Regions from separate parts of the Nocardia sp. NPDC004340 genome, predicted to be linked through region 2. Evidence: riboswitches for the same ligand, from Rfam matches in the RefSeq annotation. Region 2 holds a riboswitch; the other holds the start of a gene.

Region 1 (6,822 bases), on a different contig from region 2:
CGTGGAAGCCGTAGCGCTGGCTGCGGTCCGCGCCCTCGGTGCGGTCGAGGCGGAAACCGGGTTCGTCGGCCGGGCGCTGCACGATGAAGCTCAGCGCCGTGGTCTGGCGGCCGTAGGAGGCGTCGTAGGCGTTGACGCGAATGTAGTGCCGCGGGAACGTGGCCCGGCAGGCGTTGATCTCGGCGAGCACACCGTCGGGCTCGTCCAGATCGAACAGGGGCAGGCCCCACATCTCCCAGTAGTTGTTGCGCGGGTGCGGATCGTCGGTGTACTCGATCGACACCGGCCAGTTGTTGAGCAGGGCGTAGCGGACCTGGGCGGCGATCTCGGTGTCGTCGAAGTCCGGCAGGTGCGAGAAGGTGCCTTGGCGCAGATGCATGGTGGCTCGACTTTCAGCGGGAGGCCGTGGGGACGGCGTCGGGGGCGTCGGTGGAGGTGTATTCGAAGGTGACGTCACCCCAGGTCTGCAGGGCGACCTCGAGCGGGCGGCAGCTCTCGGCGGAGCGGCGCAGCACGTCCGGGCCCTCCTTGAGCAGATCGCGACCCTCGTTGCGTGCCTTGACCACCGCTTCGAGCGCGACCCGGTTGGCCTCCGCGCCCGCCGCGATGCCCATCGGGTGTCCGATGGTGCCGCCGCCGAACTGCAGGATGGCGTCGTCGCCGAACAGGTCCAGCAGCTGGTGCATCTGGCCGGCGTGGATGCCGCCGGAGGCGACCGGCATGACGCCGGGCAGGCTGGCCCAGTCCTGGTCGAAGAAGATGCCGTTGACCGGGTTCGTGGGGATGTGGTTGTCGCGCAAGGTGTCGTAGAAGCCGCGCACGGTGTGCGGGTCGCCTTCGAGTTTGCCGATGACCGTGCCCGCGTGCAGGTGGTCGACGCCGATCAACCGGCACCACTTGGCCAGTACCCGGAAGCTGACGCCGTGCGTCTTCTGGCGGGTGAAGGTGGAGTGCCCGGCCCGGTGCAGGTGCAGCAGCATGCCGTTGGTGCGCGCCCACTTCGAGATCGACTGCATGGCTGTGTAGCCGACCGTCAGGTCGATCATGATGATGCAGCTGCCGAGCGATTTCGCGAACTCCGCGCGCTCGTACATGTCCTCCATGGTGGCGGCGGTGACATTGAGGTAATGGCCCTTCAATTCACCGGTTTCGGCGATGGCGCGGTTGACGCCCTCCATGGCGAACAGGTAGCGGTCACGCCAGCGCATGAACGGCTGCGAGTTGATGTTCTCGTCGTCCTTGGTGAAATCGAGTCCGCCCTTGCAGGCCTCGTACACCACACGACCGTAGTTGCGCGCGGAGAGCCCGAGTTTCGGTTTCACCGTCGCGCCCAGTAGCGGTCGGCCGTATTTGTTGAGATACTCGCGCTCCATCACGATTCCGTGCGGCGGACCCTGGAAGGTCTTGACATACGCCACGGGAATACGCATATCCTCCAGCCGCAATGCCTTCAGCGGTTTGAAACCGAACACATTGCCGATCACCGAGGACGTGAGGTTCGTGATGGAGCCCTCCTCGAAGAGGTCCAGATCGTAGGCGACGTAGGCGAAGTACTCGCCCGGGCGACCCGGCACCTCCTCGACGCGGTAGCACTTGGCCTGGTACCGGTTGTGCGCGGTGAGGCGGTCGGTCCAGACGACTGTCCAAGTGGCGGTGGAGGATTCACCGGCGACGGCCGCCGACGCCTCGATCGGGTCGACGCCGTCCTGGGGCGTCACCCGGAACACCGCGAGGACGTCGGTGTCCTTCGGCTCGTAGTCCGGGTTGTAGTATCCCATCGACGCATACGACTGCACGCCCGGATCCCACCGGCTGCGCTGATCATCGTCAGATCCGGCCATCTTTCCTCCTGCGAACCGGGTTGGGTCACTTGCGATTCCCAGGATGACGGGCCCGTTAACGACAAACAATTCGATTGTTTCTGTTCTCGCTCAACCTTTTCGTCGGGTTTGCTACTGTTGAGTATGGGTACGGTGAGCGCGGTGCGCATGGAAACCTTTCTCGCCGTTGCCAAGCACTCCAGCATTCGCCGCGCCGCCGCCCAGTTGCACATCACCGAGGCCGCCGCCTCTGCGGCCGTAGCACACATCGAGAAACAACTCGGCGCGAAACTCGTGACCAAATCCGGGCGCGGCATCGCGCTCACCGAAGCCGGGCGGGTGTACGCCGATTACTGCCGCAGCATCCTCGGTCTGATGAAGGAAGCGCACGCCGCCGTCCGGGAGGCCGAGACCGGCCGGCTGCGCATCGGCGTCGTCGCCACCGCGGGCGAATACGTCCTGCTCCACCTGCTGGCATCGTTCCGAACCCGGTATCCCGACATCGAACTGGGCCTGTCGATCCACCCCCGCGACGTCCTGTTCCTCGAACTCACCCACCACGAAACCGACCTCGTGGTCGCCGGCCGCCCGCCCCGCGACACCGGCCTCGTCACCCGCGCCCGCCGCCCCTGCCAACTCGTCGTCGTCGGCGCGCCCTCCCGCTGGCCCGACCCCTGTGACGCCATCTGGCTCCTGCGCGGCAAAGGTTCGGGCACCCGCGACACCACCCTCGCCCTCTTCGACCGCCTCCAAATCCATCCGCCCACACTGACTCTCGGCACCCACGGCGCCGCCCTGGCCGCCGCACGCGAGGGTCTCGGCATCACCCTCATCCACTCCGACGCCGTCGCCGCCGATCTCGCCACCGGCCGCCTGGAGATCCTCCCCGTCGAGGGCACTCCCCTCACCCGCCCCTGGCACGCCGTCACCACCCGCACCCCCACCCCCGCCGCGCGCCTGTTCCTCTCCCACATCACGGACCCGGATCGAGTCGGCGACAAAGCATTTCGTGGTGTCTGAGGTCGTCGAATATCCCCTGACAGGACACTGTCGACGCTGTACTCTCCTCGCAAACGGAGCGGTACGTACTCCGGTTTTCGGCCCAGCCGGGGGAGATGATTCATGGCTGGCGTACTCGATGGTGCCCGCTTCCATACGACGGTGGTCGTCGCATTGCGACTAGCCGCGGTCGCCAGGGCTCCGGCTCCCGTCGACACGGGTGACCTGCTGGTGGCATTGATGCGAGCGGACGGGTCGGGTGACTGGTCGCGAATCTGCTTGGACACCGGCGATGCCGATGCGATCGAGCGCAAGGGGATGATCGACCGCCCGAGCCGCGGCGCGGGCCGGTGGGAGAACGCGCGCCTCACCGATCAGTGCGCGATCGCCCTGGATGTCTCCGGCCGCTTGGCGACCCGGTACCGCCTCTGGCCGATTCCCGTCGGGTTGGTCGTTCTCGGATTGATCGCCGATGAGTCCGCGGCGGCCGCCCGCGCGCTGCACAGCGGCCTGCAACGCCGCGAATTATTGGACCGCGTGCAGTCGGATGTGCTGGGTTCGATGCTCGACGGCATCGAGTACACGCTGCCGACGGTGCTGCGCGAGGCCGGTGGGGCGCCCTATGCCGCGCAGCCGGTTCACCGCCCGCCGCCACCGCCGCGGGCACCATCCGCCCCTCGAACGAGGAACGTCCCCCACCGCCCGGCGCCATACGCAGAACCGGGAAAGCGCGAATCCAACCTGATCATGCTGGCGGCGGTGGCCATAGCAGGCATATTCGTCTTCGTACTCGCCATGGCGCTACGCGAGCCCCACACGGACCCGCCCGCCCGACAGCCCAATTTCACCCTCGACCGCCCCAGTTTCGTCCAGCCCACCTTCCCCTACAGTCGCCTACCGACGCTCGTCCCCCCGGTCCTGCCGACCCGGCCACGCTGACCGCGGCATCGCTTGTGCCGCGGTCAGGTGCCGGTCGCCGGGAAACCGGTCAGTGGTGGAACATGCGGAGGTCGGTGCGCGCGAGGGTGATCCGGTGTTCGCGGCAGGCGTCGATGATGGCGTCGGCGCGCAGGGCTCCGGCGGGTTCGATGATCGCGGTGACGCCGTGGGCGGCGGCGACGTCGACATTGTCACGGAAGGGCAGGTAGCCGTCGGACACGAGCGTGAGGCCCGAGAGCTGACGCGTCCAGGCGCTGAGGTCGGGGGCGGAGGTCGGCTCGGTCAGCAGGTCCGCGAGTTCGGTGTGCTGGGTGGCGGTGAGAGTGCCTGCGGCGAGGGCGATCCGCCAGTTCAGGCGCTCCTGCCGGGGTAGGGACGCGGGCAGTGGCAGCGCGCGGATGGCCGGGTGGCGGCGGTTCCACCAGGTGCGGGCCTTGGCTCCGGCCAGCAGGGTGCAGTCCACCCGGGACTGCTGGCCCGCCCCGACGCCGACGGTCATGCCGTCGCGCACCAGGACCACCGTGTTCGACTGCGTGTAGCGGGCGGTGATCATGCCGAGCAGCGCGTCCGAGACCACCGCCTCGGTGAGGGCGGGCCCATCGGCCACCCGGATCAGCTCCGCGGTGATGGGCTGCCGGTCACGGTCCTGCTCGAGGATGACGCCGAAGACGGTGCGGCTCTCGGTCTCCGGCGGCCGGTACGCGGGATCGACCTCGACGACCAGGAAGCGGCCGCCCTTCTTGCGGGCCAGCTTCGCGACGGTCCCGGGCGCGTAGCCCGGCGCGATGATGCCGTCGGACACCACGCCGCCCAGCAGGTCGGCCAGTTCGTCGTCCACGGGCGCGGACACCGCGATCATGTCGCCGTACGAGGAGCGCGGATCGGCGTCGCGAGCGCGAATGTAGGCGGCGGCAACCGGTCCGAGGCCGGTGTCACCCAAACCCCAGGACTCGCGGAGGGTTTCGTCGAGCTCCCCGTCGAGCGCCGCCCCGGCCGGTGAGACGTGCTTGAACGAGGTTGCCGCCACCCGGGCGGTCGCGGCCTGTGCCTCAGCGACCAGCTGCCAGGCGTTGATCAGGTCGAGGTAGTTGATCAGCGACGCGGAACCGTGCAACACGCGAATGTGTTCGGCGCTGCCGTCGACCACGCGGGCTCGCTGATGGGGATTCATGCCGTACCGAAGATCCATGATGGTGCCCACTTCCCGAACTCGAGTTCGGGAGCACCCAGGCGGACGACGCTCCGATTATGCGCTTCCTCGTGGTCTTGTCCACGTCACGCCAGTCGCGACACCACTGTAGTGCACGCTTCCGGGGGGTTTCGGGACCGAGCGGGTGGCGGGTCGCCCGCCTCGGTGCGGGTGCGTAGAATCCTGTTGTGTCAGAACAATTTAGAGTGCAGCGGGCCGTTGCCGCATCGGCGGCCGAGATCTTCGCCATCCTGAGCGATCCGCAAGGCCACGTTTCCATCGACAGCTCCGGCATGTTGATGGCGGCCAGCGGAGACCTCGTCACCGCCACCGGCGACACGTTCGTCGTGCACATGGATCGCGAGGCTCTCAACGACTACCCGCTCGGTCTGTACGACGTGACGGTCGAGATCGTCGCATTCGAACGGGACAAGCAGATCGCCTGGACCGTTCGCGGCCGAGTCGAGCCGGGCCACGTCTACGGCTACTACCTCGAGCCCATCGCAGCGGGCACTCTCGTGACGTCCTATTACGACTGGTCCGCGGTCCCCCAGGAATTCAAGGACGCCGATATCTTCCCGGTGATCCCCGAAAGCGCCCTCCGTGCCACCCTCGGCATTCTCGCCCGCACCGTCGCCCCGGGAAAATCCCGGCCGGAACTGCCCTCACAGTAGGCCTGGGCGACCGGCCGGGTTCAGAAGGTGAACTGGTCGCCGTAGCCGGTGGTCTGTATGACGCCCTGCGCGGTGCTCACCGTGGTGGTGACGAAGGGGACCGCGGACACCGGCGAAGCGCACTGCGCGACGTTCAATGCGGCGTTGTTGAACATGATTTGGAACGGGAACATGGTGCCGCTGTCCAAGGCGGCGGTCGCCGTGGTCGCCGTGGTGACCTGGCCGGGCCCCATGGTGGCCGTCAAGACTTCCGTCACACCCAGCGCCCCGCCCACACTGGGTCCGAGACTGATGTCGGGCGCGGTGACCGAAGCGCTGGGCGTGACCGTCCCGCTCGGCGGGCTGGCGGAGACGCTCCCCGGGGCCACCGACGGGGAGATGGCGGCGGCCAGACCTTGGTTGGGTTCGATGCCGACGGTGACGCCGCCGGCCACGCTGATTCCGCAGCCGAGGATGAACCCCGCGACGGCCTGACCGGATGTGATCGGGCCACCGTCCACGGTGACCGAGTAATTGCCCGACATCTGCGCGGCATGGGAGAACGTCATCAGGAAGTTCGGCGTCCGGTTTCCGGGCGGATTCACCTCGACGCTGTCGACCGACGCGACGATATGCACTCCCGCGCCGGAAACATCCCCGCCGGGCGGCTGAGCCCCGACCGCATCGGCACCCCAGGCCCATAGGCTCGCCAGGGTGACACCGGCCACGGCTGTAACTGCCGCGGTGGCCATGAGCGCATGTCGCATAACCGGATCCTGTTCTCGTTCTCGAAGAGGTGTACGAGCTCGATACCGCAGGCGCATGTCCCGAATAGCAGCGTAACTGCAAATCGTGCCGGACTGGTGCGCTGCGGCTCGCGTGTCGACCGGCGGGAATCGGTGGTTTCACATTTGCGATCAGCCGGGAATCCGTGCCGCGCAGGAGAAGTCGGCACGATACGTATTCCGGTTGCCCGCGGTCAGTTGCCGGGTGGGCAGGCGTCGCCGGAGTAGGCGGGGTCGAGGGCCTGTTCGACCAGGTAGTCGACGGTGGGTGACCGCGGGAGGATGCCGTGGTCGAAAGTGTCTGCGGGGCAGAGGTCTTGGACCCAGATGTTGCGGACGGGGGCCTCGGGGCCGGCGGTGAGGAAGGTGGCCTCCGGTGGGGTGGAGACCTGGTCGGCGCGGCTGGCTATCACGGTGTAGGTGATGCCGGGGTCGGT
Region 2 (6,822 bases):
CAGCGGAATGTCCTTGGATACCAGTGCGACCCGCTGGCCCTCGGCGGCCAGGTTGAGCGCGCACGCCAGAATGCGGGAATCGTTGCTGTCGGTGCGGAATCCGACGGGCAGTACCGCGGGGTCGGTGTGGTTCAACTCCACCTGGAGTGTCCCGCCCTGGGTGCCGACCTGCACCCGTTGATCGAGCCGACCGTGCGCCAAGCGCATATCGTCCAGCATGCGCAGCGCCTCGCGAGCGAACCAGCCGAGTTCGTGGTGGTGGCGTTTGGCCTCGAGCTCACTGATCACCACGAGCGGCAGCACCACGTGGTGCTCGCCGAAGCGGGTCAGGGCCCAGGGGTCGGACAGCAACACCGACGTGTCGACTACGAAGGTTTTCGGTCCGGAATCGGACGACTGCGAGGCGCGAACTCCCCGTGTCGTGGGCCGCGGGCTCTGGTCAGAGCCGGCGTCCCTGGTGGGAGCGTTGACGGAGCGTGCATCAGTCACGGTGGGCTCCTTTGCCACTCGCGCGACACCGCGCGAGCGTTCTCGCTGGGCCGGTCAGCCTTGGGGTCGTACGACCCGAGGGCCGGGTGCCGGCCCCCTCGTACTGAGTTGCTCAGTCACGATCAGGACCTCCCGTACGAGCCACACCTACGCGGCCCGCACCCCCGACGCTACCGCCGAATTCGCGATCCGGCCGCCGGACTATCGGGCGCATTCGTGAAGATCGGGTTAACGGGAGTCCCGTTAGGGTGTTTCGCCCAATTCCGCGAGAAGTACCGGGACATGGCTGTGCTCCGGCTCTTTCGTAGCCGTGACCAGGGTCAACGGACCGGTTGCGGCCTCCTCCCGCAGGTGCGCCAGACCTTCGCGGGCCGCATCGGCCCCGAGCTCGATTCGATACTTGCGCTCGAACTCGGCACGGCGTGTCTCCGGCGCGGCGTGATACCACTTGCGAAGTTCGTTCGACGGGGTCACGTCTTTGGCCCATTCGTCAATGGCCGCTTGCTGTTTGCTGATGCCGCGCGGCCACAGCCGGTCCACCAGCACGCGGTGGCCGTCGGCGGCATCGGGGGCGTCGTAGACGCGCTTGACCCGGTATCCCGGTTGCTGTGTCATGTGCTCCATTACAGTCGAGACCATGGCCGAAACTCCGGATCTGGCGACGCTGTCCACCAAGGAATTGCACGACCGCGCCGTGAAGCTGGCCGCCCGCCGCGGCGACGTCAAATTCCTGTGGCAGCTGCTCAAGGCGATTCCCGGCGCCGAGGTGGCGGCGGGCAAGCAGGGTGAGGGCGAGGTCGACATCTGGAACACCGCGGCACTGCTCGACGACTACTTCCACGCCGGGGAAGGCAAACTGGGCGAGGTGCTGCGGCCGATGTACATGGACTACCTCACCAAGCACGCCTGAGGCGTCAGCGGAATTCAGCCGGTCGGCGTGCCGCGCAGTCCGATGAGCACGGCACGCACGAACGGCGCGAATCCCTGCGGCCCCGAGGCGAAGTCCTTCATGTGGACGGTGGTGCGGTCACTGGATTCGAAGACGGCGCGCACGATGCTCAGCCGGTCCTCGAGGTCCAGGCCCGCACCCATGATCACGTGGTCGATCGGGGTGCGCGCCAACATGTCCCGCAGATCGGCCGGCCCGGTGCCCGCGTGGATGTCGACCTCCGGTAGGCCGACGCGCTCGCGCACCTCGTCCACCACGGCCGACTTCAATCCCAGCAGCAAAACGGTGGTCGTCATCCCCGCCTCCGATCCCCTTGCAGCATAGGCCGTTCCGTCGCGGCGGTCCTACACTCCGAGAATGAGCGCTGATGCCACCGCGGAGCTGATCGTCTACCGGCGTCCCGGCTGCCCCTATTGTTCGCGCATGCGCCGGGTCCTCAACCGGCACGGCATCGTTCACCGTGAGATCGACATCTGGCAGGACCCCGACGCGGCGGCGTTCGTCCGCTCGGTGGCCGACGGCAACGAGACCGTGCCCACGGTCGTGTTCCGCGACGGTTCGACGGAGCGCAACTGGGTCAACCCGCATCCCAAGGAGTTGATCGCGACCGTCTCCGCCGACGCTCCCCAGCTCACCGGCGGCCCACGCAGGTTCTGGACCTTCTGAAACGACGAGCGCCCGCCGCGATCGTGAGATCGCGGCGGGCGCTCGGCCGTTCGGCGGGGATCAGCCCAGCAGACGCCAGTCCTCGAGGCCGTCGTACAGCGGGAAGTCCTGAGCCAGCTTGGAGACGCGCTGACGCAGGGAGTCCAGGTCGCCGGAGCCGGTCAGCGCGGCGGCGATGATCTCGGCGACCTCGGTGAACTGCTCGTCGCCGAAGCCGCGGGTGGCCAGGGCCGGGGTGCCGATGCGCAGACCGGAGGTGACCATCGGCGGGCGCGGGTCGAACGGAACCGCGTTGCGGTTCACGGTGATTCCGATCTCGTGCAGGAGGTCCTCGCCCTGCTGGCCGTCGAGCTGCGAGTTGCGCAGGTCGACCAGCACCAGGTGGACGTCGGTGCCGCCGGTCAGGACGGTGATGCCCTTGTCCTTGGCGTCGGTGGCGGTCAGGCGCTCGGCGAGGATCTTGGCGCCGGAGATGGTGCGGGCCTGACGCTCCGCGAACTCCGCGCTGCCGGCGATCTTGAAGGCCACGGCCTTGGCGGCGATGGCGTGCATGAGCGGGCCGCCCTGCTGGCCCGGGAAGACCGAGGAGTTCAGCTTCTTGGCGAACTCCTGCTTGGCCAGGATCAGGCCGGAGCGGGGGCCGCCCAGGGTCTTGTGCACGGTGGAGGACACGACGTCGGCGTGCGGGACCGGCGACGGGTGCAGCCCGGCGGCGACCAGACCGGCGAAGTGCGCCATGTCGACCCACAGGTACGCGCCGACCTCGTCCGCGATCTCACGGAAGGCGGCGAAGTCCAGGTGGCGCGGGTACGCCGACCAGCCGGCGACGATCACCTTCGGGCGGGTGTCGCGGGCGATCTTGCGGACCTCGTCCATGTCGACGCGGTGGTCTTCCTTGGACACGCCGTAGGCGTGCACCTCGTACAGCTTGCCCGAGAAGTTCAGGCGCATGCCGTGGGTGAGGTGGCCGCCGTGGGCCAGGTCCAGGCCGAGCAGCTTCTCGCCCGGGTTCATCAGCGCGGACAGGACGGCGGCGTTGGCCTGCGCGCCCGAGTGCGGCTGGACGTTGGCGAAGTCGGCGCCGAAGAGCTCCTTGACGCGGGCGCGGGCCAGATCCTCGACGATGTCGACGTTCTCGCAGCCGCCGTAGTAGCGGCGGCCCGGGTAGCCCTCGGCGTACTTGTTGGTGAGCACGCTGCCCTGCGCCTGCAGGACCGCGCGCGGCACGAAGTTCTCCGAGGCGATCATCTCGAGGGTGTCGCGCTGGCGAGCGAGTTCGCCGCCCATCGCGGCCGCGACCTCGGGGTCGAGTTCGGCGAGGGACTGGCTGTTCACAGAGGCGCTCGTCTGGGTCGTCACGCCGCCGAGTGTATTGGCCGCCGCCGCGGAGTCGGTCAGTGGGTTCAGGGAATCGTGCATGGCGCACCTCCGTCGTCCGGGTACCCCGAATCGGGATTCGGGGATCGCCAGGCACCCAGGCGCGCGGTGCCGGACTTGGGGTGCTTCCCGGTGGTTACTTCCACCTCGAGTGCGCCAGTCGCGGTCCTCCCATCCTAGCCAACCGCGTTAACAGTCCTTCGAGTGGACAGAATCACAGATCCAGGCTATGGCGGAGCAACAAATCTCGGTAAGGTGACGCACGACTGACCCAGATGGGTCAGTGTCCTTGCCCCTACCCACATTTCGAGGATTCATCACATGCTGTTCAACATCGCGACCGGTGGCCCGACCGACATCCTGTTCACCCTGCTCCGCACCCTGTGCACCGCCTCCAGCGGCGGCGCGTCCTGCAACGCCTGGGGTGCCTGACCCTTCCGGACTTTTCGGGGAGTACCCCTCACATGCGGCGGATCGCGCCGGGTGTGAGGGGTTCGTCCAACAGACGGCGGAACCGCTCGGACCGCTCGGCGGCATCGCCCGCCCGATCCAGCCAGCCGCCCAGCAGTCGATAGCCCTCCACATAGGTGGAGATGTAGGCCCGCCACAGCGGTGAGGACAGGAAGCGCAGCGACTGCGTGGCCCGCTCCGGCGTGACCAGGCTCCAGCGCTGCAGATACTCCGCGACCTCGGTCGAATCACGCTTGCGGTCGTGCAGCAACAGCGCCGCATCCTGGCGGACGCTCAACAGGTTCGCCGACGCCGTCGAAATCCGCTCGGCGCGTTCACCATCGAAACGCAGTCCGAGATCGGCGTAGATCTCCTGCGCCCAGCGGCCCCAGCCCGGGCCCACGATCGACTTCAGGGCCAGATCGGCCAGCCCCTCCGCCATCAGGCACTGCGGGGTGTTCACCACGAACAGCGTCTGCTCGTCCTGCCCGGCGCCGACCAGTCCGGCCTCCTTGCGGCAGTGCTCGGTGTGGTGGCCCGGGTAGGACTCGTGCGCGATCAGCCCGGGCAGATGCGACAGGTGCTGCTTGAGATCGGAGTTGATGGCCACCCGGGACTGGTAGTCACCCAGGTAGTAGTTGAAGCCCGACCACGGCTTGTCGCCCACCACTTCGTATTCCACGTGCTCGTTGTCGGGCAGCGGGTAGCGGTCGCGGACCAGCTCGCGCAGCGCGCCGGAGAAGGCGGCCACGCATTCCCGCAGGCGTTCGGGCGGGATCTCGTCCTGGCGGCGGTGCGCGGAGATGCGATCCAGCAGCGGGCCGTCGCCCGGCAGCACCTCGTCGAGCTGCCGGTGCGCCTCGCGGTAGTCCTCGGTGTCGCCCGGGGCGATGTCCACGTCGAAGTAGGCGCTCACCTCGTCGACGAAGGAGATGTCCTCCCCCGCGAACTTGCGCCCGGAGCACTCCAGCGCCCGCAGGTGGACGTCGAGGAATTCGACCCGTTCGCCGGACAGGCCCGCGTCGGGCAGTTCCTTGCGCAGGCCCGCGGCCCGGTGCGCGAGCTCGCGCGGTTCGGGCACGGGCGCGTTCTCGACCTCGCGCCGCAGGGCCGGGTCACCGGTGTAGGCGTCGACGAACCCCTCCTCCAGCCGGTCGAAGGCCAGTCCCAGCCGCAGATACTCGGTCACCAGGGGATGCGCTGCCATATCTCGACCCTAGGGGATGCGGTGCGCGCGAGCGGCCCGGATCCCGGTGCCGCGCAGCCTCACCCGACACGCCCGACGGCTGTGATGTCGCCTATCTCACTCTGGTTACCGGCCAGTAGCAACACCTGGTGTTCACCTCGATGTTGGAGCCGAGCACAATTCGGCTATGCGTGGAGTGTTGGCGACGCGGAGCGAGTGTCAGATCCGAGGACACGAGTGTCGAATGCAAGGACACGAGTAATGGCACGGATGAGCGAGCCCAGCCCCTACGTGGAATTCGACCGCAAGCAGTGGCGCACCCTGCGCAAGGCGACTCCCCTGGTGCTGACCGAAGAAGAACTGGTCGGCCTGCGCGGTCTCGGGGAGCAGATCGACCTCGAAGAGGTCGCCGAGGTCTACCTCCCACTGGCCCGACTCATCCACCTGCAGGTCGCGGCGAGGCAGCGCTTGTTCGCCGCCACCGCCACCTTCCTCGGCGAGACCCACCCCGACCGTCAGGTGCCGTTCGTCATCGGCGTGGCGGGCTCGGTCGCGGTCGGCAAGTCCACCACCGCGCGTGTGCTGCAGGCGCTGCTGGCACGCTGGGACCACCATCCGCGGGTGGATCTGGTCACCACCGACGGATTCCTGTACCCGACAGCCGAACTCACCCGGCGCGGCATCATGCACCGCAAGGGCTTCCCGGAGTCCTACGACCGGCGCAAGCTGCTGCGATTCGTCACCGAGGTGAAATCCGGTGCGTCCGAGGTGTGCGCGCCCGTCTACTCGCACATCGCCTACGACATCGTGCCCGGCGAATACCACTGCGTGCGCCAGCCCGACATCCTCATCGTCGAGGGCCTCAACGTGCTGCAGACCGGTCCGCGCCTGATGGTGTCCGACCTGTTCGACTTCTCGGTCTACGTCGACGCCCGCATCGAGGACATCGAGAAGTGGTACGTGCAGCGCTTCCTGTCGCTGCGCAAGACCGCCTTCCAGGACCCGAACTCGCACTTCCACCACTACGCGAACTTCAACGACCAGGAAGCCACCAACCAGGCCAAGGAGATCTGGCACAACACCAACCGGCCGAACCTGGTGGAGAACATCCTGCCGACCCGGCCGCGCGCGACCCTGGTGCTGCGCAAGGACTCCGACCACACCATCAACCGGCTGCGGCTCAGGAAGCTCTGAATCTCGTGCCTCGCTGCGTGTCCGCAGCGAGGCACAGGGTGGGGGGCGGTGAGTCCGAACGTCCAGGTGATGGGTCAGAGCGTCCAGGCGGCGTCCAGGCGCGCGCCCACATCGATGTCGGTGGCGGCCTTGATGTGCGGCTTCTCGATCTCGGTGGCGATGTAGCGCGCCACGAATCGGCGGATCTCGTGATCCACGCTGGCGATGATGCGCAGCAGCTCGCCGCGGCGGGTGGCGCTGGCCACATTGATCCGCACATTGCTGGGCTGCGGGTCGGCGATCTCGATGAGGACCCGCAGAGGTTCGGCGGTGCGGACCGTCAGATGCAGGTGGATGGTGCCGTCCACCCGGAACGGGTAGCGGTCCACCGCGAGGTCGATGAGCAGGTCGACCTTGAGCGGGATCACCAGGTCGAACGAGATGATGTCGTCCATTTCGCGATCGAGCCGGGGCTGCCCGAGCCGCACGGTCGCCGAGAGTTTGGCCAGTTTGCCCGGTCCCGCGCCGATCG

What was found. Region 2 has a riboswitch for ZMP and ZTP ahead of glyA (serine hydroxymethyltransferase). Riboswitches for the same ligand answer to the same signal wherever they lie in the genome.
Region 1: another riboswitch for ZMP and ZTP. It lies ahead of ACWEOI_RS34965 (hypothetical protein); the one in region 2 lies ahead of glyA (serine hydroxymethyltransferase).

The regions. Positions count from the first base shown of each region.
Region 1 covers NZ_JBSGDW010000019.1:38,059-44,880, reverse strand. Annotated here, with positions in the region: gene ACWEOI_RS34985 (ribulose bisphosphate carboxylase small subunit) at 1-379, opposite strand, end outside; gene ACWEOI_RS34980 (form I ribulose bisphosphate carboxylase large subunit) at 393-1,841, opposite strand; gene ACWEOI_RS34975 (LysR family transcriptional regulator) at 1,965-2,840, shown strand; gene ACWEOI_RS34970 (hypothetical protein) at 2,943-3,758, shown strand; gene ACWEOI_RS34965 (hypothetical protein) at 3,808-4,947, opposite strand; ZMP/ZTP riboswitch at 4,976-5,056, opposite strand; gene ACWEOI_RS34960 (polyketide cyclase) at 5,136-5,621, shown strand; gene ACWEOI_RS34955 (MspA family porin) at 5,642-6,367, opposite strand; gene ACWEOI_RS34950 (hypothetical protein) at 6,580-6,822, opposite strand, start outside.
Region 2 covers NZ_JBSGDW010000002.1:313,228-320,049, forward strand. Annotated here, with positions in the region: gene ACWEOI_RS08945 (PhoH family protein) at 1-489, opposite strand, end outside; gene ACWEOI_RS08950 (DUF488 domain-containing protein) at 733-1,104, opposite strand; gene ACWEOI_RS08955 (hypothetical protein) at 1,127-1,399, shown strand; gene ACWEOI_RS08960 (hypothetical protein) at 1,414-1,734, opposite strand; gene ACWEOI_RS08965 (glutaredoxin domain-containing protein) at 1,796-2,104, shown strand; gene glyA (serine hydroxymethyltransferase) at 2,165-3,463, opposite strand; ZMP/ZTP riboswitch at 3,570-3,655, opposite strand; gene ACWEOI_RS08975 (DUF885 domain-containing protein) at 3,942-5,138, opposite strand; gene coaA (type I pantothenate kinase) at 5,379-6,311, shown strand; gene ACWEOI_RS08985 (hypothetical protein) at 6,386-6,822, opposite strand, start outside.